Puniceicoccus vermicola: one gene and its partner. The protein of the gene in region 1 interacts with the protein of each later gene in a pairwise test. Links are inferred from orthologs where the notes say so. Each region holds a gene or a part of one and is shown on either strand. Other genes may lie near its edges.

Region 1 (3,676 bases):
ACGTTCCCGTCGACCCAAGGCGGCAGGTTACGGATTTCCTCGGGATGATCGGATAAAAACTGATCAACGGACTCGACCCCCCTGTGGGCGAGAACGAGCGCCTCGAGGAGAGAGTTGCTGGCGAGCCGATTGGCTCCGTGGAGGCCAGTGCAGGCTACCTCGCCACAAGCGTAAAGTCCCTTGAGCGATGTTTCCGCCGTGAGGGAGGTAGCGACTCCTCCGCACAAGTAGTGGGCGGCGGGGACTACGGGGATCAGCTCTTTCTCAATCTGGATCCCGTTCTCCCGGCAATGGGCGTAAATGGTGGGGAAGCGCTCTTCGAGCTCCTCCTTCGATTTGGAGGTGATGTCGAGGAAGACGTGCTCAGCCCCCGAACGTTTCATCTCGGAGTCGATGGCACGGGCGACTACATCGCGTGGAGCGAGATCCTTGCGTGGGTGATAGCGCTCCATGAAGGGTTCGCCGTCACTGTTGCGGAGGATGGCGCCTTCGCCGCGGACCGCTTCGCTGATGAGAAAGCGTTTTCCGTCGCGCGCGAAGAAGGCGGTCGGGTGAAACTGGACGAACTCGAGATTGCGGATTTCGGCTCCGGCGCGGTAGGCCATTGCGACTCCGTCACCAGTGGCGATGTCCGGATTGGTGGTAAATTGGTATACTTGGCCGATCCCTCCTGTGGCGAGGAGAACGGCTGGTGTCCGGAGGGCGAAGACAGAATGGTCGGCTTCATTGAAGCAATAGATGCCGGCAACCCGATTGTCCTCATCGGTCGTGTTGAATCCGAACTTTTTGAGCTTCCGAGTGGTGATCAGGTCGATCGCCATGCAGTGCTCGCGCACCTCGATGTTGGGGTGCTCGTTGATCGCGTGAAGCAGCGCTTGCTCGATGGCGCGTCCAGTGACGTCTTTTACGTGGAGAATACGGCGCTTGGAGTGCCCTCCTTCTTTGCCGAGAGAAACCCGTCCGTCCTCAAGTTGAGAGAAATCCACCCCGATCTCGATCATCTCCTTGATGCGTGCCGGACCCTCTTGGACGATCTGGTTGACGACCTCACGGTTGCAGAGACCATCCCCCGCCTCGAGGGTGTCTTCGACGTGCATCTGGAAATCGTCGGTGCTCGAGGTTACGCAGGCGATCCCGCCTTGAGCGTAGTTGGTGTTCGATTCCGCCCGATTTTTTTTGGTGACGATGCAGACGGAGCGGCCTCGTGAGGCGAGCCCGAGTGCAAAACTCAAACCGGCTATTCCGCTGCCAACGACAACGGCATCAAATTCGAAAGTCTTCAATGTTAGGAGAGAGAATAGGTAGAGAAGGGGTAGAGATCTAGGGGAAGATCACAGTTCAATATTGTCGATGAGTCGGACTTGGTCGAGCCAACAGGCGACAGCGATCAGACACTCCCCGGACTTTACCTCTTTGACGGGCTGCATCATCATCTTATCGACGATGGAGGCATAAATGATGCGGAGTCGTCGGCTCGTTCCCAAGGTGTGGGTGACTTCGGCAATGATCCGATCCACGCTTTGAACTCCGTTGTCCGCGAGGGACTTTCCTTCACTCAGGGCTTTGAAAATCAATCCGGCATCCTTGCGTTGCTCGGGCGTGAGGTACTGATTGCGGGAGCTCTTGGCGAGACCGTCCTCTTCGCGGATCGTCGGTGAGATGGCCAACTCGATCGGCATCTGGAGATCGTCGATCATTTTCCGGATGACGGCGCACTGCTGGGCATCTTTTTGGCCGAAAACAGCGACATCCGGGCGGACGATGTTGAAAAGCTTGGCGCAGATCGTGGTGACCCCGCGGAAATGATTTGGCCGGGAGATGCCGCAGAGACCTTTGCTGACTACATTTTCTTCGACGAAAGTGGAGTAGCTTTTCGGATAGATGTCCTCCTCCGAGGGAGCGAAGACGATGTCGACACCATGTTTTTCGCAGAGGGCCAGATCGTGCTCCAACTCGCGAGGATACTGCTGGAAATCTTCACTGGGCGCAAATTGGGTCGGGTTGACAAAAATCGAAACGATGGTGATGTCGGATTTTTCTTTTGCCGTGTCAATCAGGCTGGCATGGCCTTCGTGAAGAGCTCCCATCGTGGGAACGAGACCGATCAATTGGCCTTTGCTTCGATTGGAAATCGAAGTCGATTGCATTTCGTTAATGGACCGGATGACCTGCATAAGCTGTTGAGAGAAAGGGGAATTTCGTAAGTTTTTCAAACAAAACCGTGCGCGCAGGCCCGTATCCGGCGAAATGACGATTAATTTATGATCCTATAAGAGGGGATGTTGCCGTCAGGAGAGTCCGACTCTCGTGAGGAGTTTGGGTAGTGTAAAAGTAGTCAGGCTAAAATTACTTTACAGATTGACGGGAATGAAATCCTCAAGGTTTGAGGAAAGAAATTGATTTGGACTGGGGGATATTCTCATTCCTCCTTGCTTCGTTTGGATTCTTGCTAAAAAAATTGAAACCATGGAAGAATCTTTCATTCAGTCGCAATTTTCCGATCGGATCGGGGGTCAGAGCTTTGGCAAGGATACTGCCATCTATAAGTTCGAGAAGATTAAACGGGCGAAGCGTGCTGCGGTGAAGGAGCACCCCAAGAAGGCTCTCATTGATATGGGAGTGGGTGAGCCCGACCAAATGGCCTACCCGGAGGTGGTCCAGACTCTGCAACACGAGGCCGCATTGAGCGAGAATCGGGGGTATGCCGACAATGGATCGGAGTCCTTTAAAAAGGTCGCCGCTCATTATATGGAAAAAGTTTTCGGAGTGACCGGTCTCGATACGGAAAACGAGATCCTGCACTCGATCGGCTCAAAGACCGCTCTCTCGATGTTGCCCGCCTGCTTCATCAATCCCGGCGACGTGGTTTTGATGACGACTCCCGGTTATCCCGTTTTGGGGACTCACGCCAAATACTACGGCGGCGAGGTCTACAACATGGAGCTCAAGGAGGAGAATGGATTTTTGCCAGACCTGAAGGCCGTCCCTGCGGATGTTCTCAAGAAGGCCAAGATGATGGTCCTCAACTATCCGAACAACCCGACCGGTGCTTCCGCGACGAAGGAATTTTTTGAAGAGGTAGTCGAGTTTGCGAAAAAGAACGAGATCATCGTCATTCAGGATGCAGCCTATGCGGCTCTCATTTTTGAAGGCGAGCCGCTATCGATTTTGCAGGTCCCGGGAGGGAAGGATGTGGCCATCGAGCTGCATTCGCTCTCAAAGGGTTTCAATATGACCGGTTGGCGCATCGGTTTCGTCGTCGGAAATCCTCTGATCGTTTCGGCTTACGGCCATGTCAAAGATAATTCCGACTCGGGACAGTTCCTGGCGATTCAGAAAGCTGGTGAGGCTGCCTTGTCCCGTCCTTGGATTACTCAGGAGATTTCTGCGAAGTATTCTCGTCGTATGGGCAAACTGGTCGAAGCGCTCCGCTTCTCCGGTTTCGATGCGAAGAAGCCATCGGGTAGTTTCTTCCTCTATGTGAAGGCACCGAAGTCTGCGAAGCCCGAGTCGGGTGGGGATGCCATCGAGTTTGCGACGGGTGAAGACTTTAGCCAGTGGCTGATCCGCAATGAGTTGGTCAGCACCGTGCCTTGGGATGACGTCGGGGCGTATGTCCGCTTCTCCGTGACTTTTGAAGCGCATGGTGAGGAAAATGAGAAACGGGTAATCGACG
Region 2 (3,880 bases), on another replicon or contig:
TCACCCGATAATCGAGGGTCGGCTTCATCTTCTTCGAGTACATCTTCATCTTCTCCGAAGGAATGTCAGCCGTCTCGAACACATTACCGGATCCGCGCAGAGCAATATAGGCATCCATCTTTTTCATCCGAAAAAGCTCCCAAGCGTTATCCGCCCCGTATTGATCGTTCGTGCCCTCAATCAGCAACTCCCGCGATACTCGCTCGTTCCGCAAAGAAACATGAGGAACCCCTCCGCGCTTCCGCACTTCCCGAACCAAAGCAATGACCATCTCCTCCGGAATCCCTCCCGCGTCAATCAGGACATGCTCGCCCTTTTTCACGTTCACCGAAAACCCCGTGAGTCCCCGGGCCAATTCCTCATATCGTGGATCCATAGTCTCAGAGGTTGGGAATAACTACCGCAACGAGCAAGGAAAACGCGATTTCCCGAGCAGAGAGACCACGGCTCTGCGCCATTCGCAGTAAATGATATTTAACATTCTGCGCATAAATCTTGAATCTATCATTCCCCTACTTCGACATGCACACCCAGCAATCAATACCTTTTTAACCTGGTTTAATATATTGACACGGCAAACGTTCCCAAAACCTGAATGTCTGGCATGGGAGCTACCGATTCCACGACCGCCCTCCAAAAATCACTGTCTTTCCCGTTTGTCATCTCAGCGAACCCTGCCATAGTGAAACGTTTCGTTTCTATATTCCTCCGAGTTATGTCTTCCAGCGACGCATCGTCCACCGGCACTGAGCCAAAACCGCAAATGGGTTTCGACCCTTCGTTCCGGCCTGCCCAAGAATATGTCCAGGGTCTCCCCGACACCCAGAATCTCCGTGCGACCGAGATCCAGGGTGCACGCGTGGCCATTCAGGAAGTCGGCTCGTCGAACTTCCGGCTGCCACTGCGTTTCCGGATGGACGATGGTAGCATCACGACTCTCGAGGCCTCCATCTTCGGGGGAGTCAGCCTCAACGCGGACCGGAAAGGGATCAACATGTCGCGCATCATCCGGGTTTTTTACGAACACCGCGAGGAGGTCGTTGATTTTGGGATGATCCGCCGAGTCTTGGAGGACTACCAAAAGAAACTCGATTCCGAATCCGCACGTCTACGCATCTCTTTTTCGATGCCGACCCTTCAATCCAGTCTTCGCAGCGGACTCGAGGGCTACCAGTATTACGATGTGGTCATGGAAGGGCGGATCTCCGGACAAGGGGTCTACACCCGGATGCTCCAGATCGGCTTTGTCTACTCCTCGGCTTGCCCTTGCTCCTCGGACCTCTCCGAGCACGCCCGGGAAACCCGCGGAGTCTTTGCCATTCCGCACTCCCAGCGCAGTCGGGCCCGCATTCGCGCCGTCCCGAGCGAAGACGACACCATCACTCCCGAAGGCCTGGTCAAGGTTTGCCAAGAGGCTCTATCGACGGAGACGCAGTCCATGGTTCGCCGACTTGACGAGCAGGCCTTCGCTGAACTCAACGGAGCCTATCAGAAGTTCGTCGAGGACGCGGCCCGATTGGTCTACGCGGCCCTTGACGAAGTTCCAGGAATTGCCGCCTTCGCAGTCTCCTGCTCCCACCTCGAATCGCTTCACTCGCATGACGCGGTCGCCACGATCGCGAAAGGCCTCTCTACCGATCTTTCTGGAGGTATGGACAATTATGGCGAACTCATCTGCTGACAATGAATGGTTCGACGTGGTCGACGAAAATGACCGCGTCATCGGGAAAGAGACCCGCAGCCAGGTTCACAAAAAGAAGCTGCTTCATCGGGCGATTCACGTCTTTGTCTTTCGCTCCGACGGAGCCCTCTATCTTCAAAAGCGTTCCGCAACGAAAGATACCGCTCCCAATCGGTGGGTGAGTTCCTGCTCGGGTCACGTGGATTCCGGGGAGGATTACGAGACCGCCGCCCGGCGCGAACTCGGCGAAGAGCTGGGAATCGACGGCCAAAACGCCGATCTCGAGGAAATCCAAGCCATCTCCGCCGTTCGCGAGACTGGCCACGAGTTTGTTCGCCTCTACCAGATTCTCAATTACGACGGCCCAATCGTCCCGGATCCGGAAGAAGTTTCAGGAGGCGCATGGAAACAACCCGCGGAGGTCGATGCATGGATCGACCGGGCTCCGCGAGAATTTTCTCTCTCGTTTCTCTATCTCTGGGACTTGTTTCGCAAGCGAGGCGAGTAACAAACCACCTCTGCCCGGGGCTTTCGCCCCGGCAGAAAATAGAAAATCTGGCGAACCCTATTCCTGGGGATCGACTTGGCGCAGCTGCAGCCCATCGACCAGACGCTTGCGGCGAAGAACCGTGGTGATCAAAACCGCCCAGCTACCCACAGCGACATAGCCGTGCTCGGTGAGGAGTCGGAATGCACTCTGAATCGTGGTTTCCCCGTCCTCGGCAAAATCAATGAGAAACGGATGGACCCCGCGAATCAGTCGCATCTGCGGAACCAAATGAGGCTGATCCGTAAACGCGAAGATCGGCGTCCCCACTGGACGGAGAGAGGACACGGTCTGCGGCAGATTTCCCGCGCGGGTGAAAACAATCACGCTGGCGTTGTCCACATCCTCGGCCAGACGCGCGGCCGAGCGAACGAGTTTGCTCTTCGGATTCCGCAAATCCAATGGCACCCGAGTGGCCACATTGTCGAGTTTCTCGGTAGTCTCGGCGATGCGCTTGAAGACGCGGACACAGTCCAAGGGGAACTTTCCAACGGTTGTTTCCCCGGAAAGCATGATGGCATCCGTTCGCTCTGCGACCGCATAGGTGATGTCCGAAACTTCGGCACGGGTCGGCACCGGATTCTCGATCATCGACTCAAGCATATGAGTCGCCACGATCGCCGGCTTGCGCAAGCGGATACAAGTTGTCACCGCGCGCTTTTGGATCACCGGAAGATCCTCGTAGGGACACTCAATTCCGAGGTCCCCGCGAGCAACCATCAACCCATCTGAGGCACGGATGATATCGTCGAGATTCGAAATGGCCTGCTGGTCCTCGATCTTTGCAATGATCCGGGCCGAACTTCCTTTCTCGGACAGAACCCGCCGAAAGCTTTCTACATCTTCAGGTTCCCGAACAAATGATTGGGCAAAGAAATCCACTCCCGCCGCGACACTGAATTCAATATCCAAGTAATCTTTCTTGGTCAGAGCGGGGAGACTGACATGAGTGCCCGGCAGATTGATGTGACGGCGACTGCCCATCTTCCCTCCGATCTCGACCTCACACTGGAGGCGGCTCTCGGTCTTTTTGAGCACCTTGAAGCGAAGCAGTCCATTGTCCACGAGGATCGAACTCCCCTCCTTCAAGTCGTTGATCAGCCCGGGATAATTCACCTGAACCAGTGGCACATCAGGCTGCTCATCAGCATCTTCGGAGCAGGCGAGATCGAGCAAATCACCAGCCTTGAGTTGTAGTGGTTCAGAGACTTCACCGGTCCGAATTTCCGGGCCCTTGATATCGACCATAATCGCGATATCACGCCCCTCATCCTTTCCGGCCTCGCGAACGCGAGAAACGATCCCGGCCAAATCCTCGCGAGGAGCGTGAGCCATATTAATTCGGCAAATATCCACTCCCTCCCGAATCAAGGCGCGAAGCATTTCGGGCGTGTCGGTGGCGGGTCCGATCGTGAAAATAATTTTTGTATTTCGATGGTGCATAATCCGTATCTGCTAGTTAAGCGGGGTGCGGCGGAACAACAGTCATTTGCACCGCCGAGGGGCAGGATTCGCAGAAAGGGCCAAAGGTGTCTTCGACCAAATTGACCGCATTGCAATCACGGCTCAAATGTGAGAAAAAAAGTTGTTTCCAGCGAGGTTTTTCGACTGCTCGCAAAGCCTGCAATGTGGCCCGGTTGGAGAGGTGACCA

The links. Proteins that work in one complex are often made in the same cells at the same time.
Region 2: the proteins of panC (region 1) and H5P30_RS05470 interact in binary tests that used the Escherichia coli proteins (3 or more experiments, as listed by UniProt). The link is inferred for Puniceicoccus vermicola from one-to-one orthologs.

What each region holds. Positions count from the first base shown.
Region 1 is NZ_JACHVA010000141.1:37,089-40,764, reverse strand. The notes cover bases 254-3,032. They hold panC (pantoate--beta-alanine ligase), read right to left. Parts: upstream 2,175-3,032; coding sequence 1,332-2,174; downstream 254-1,331. Other genes in these bases: H5P30_RS21075 (LL-diaminopimelate aminotransferase), read left to right, coding at 2,467-3,032; nadB (L-aspartate oxidase), read right to left, coding at 254-1,283. Outside these bases: more of nadB, read right to left, coding at 1-253; more of H5P30_RS21075, read left to right, coding at 3,033-3,676. UniProt on the Escherichia coli protein: Catalyzes the condensation of pantoate with beta-alanine in an ATP-dependent reaction via a pantoyl-adenylate intermediate.
Region 2 is NZ_JACHVA010000047.1:37,575-41,454, reverse strand. What follows is about bases 443-3,425. They hold H5P30_RS05470 (NUDIX hydrolase), read left to right. Parts: upstream 443-1,661; coding sequence 1,662-2,189; downstream 2,190-3,425. Other genes in these bases: pyk (pyruvate kinase), read right to left, coding at 2,247-3,425; folE2 (GTP cyclohydrolase FolE2), read left to right, coding at 716-1,681. Also shown: H5P30_RS05480 (aminopeptidase), read right to left, coding at 1-376; more of pyk, read right to left, coding at 3,426-3,671; H5P30_RS05460 (MBL fold metallo-hydrolase), read right to left, coding at 3,688-3,880.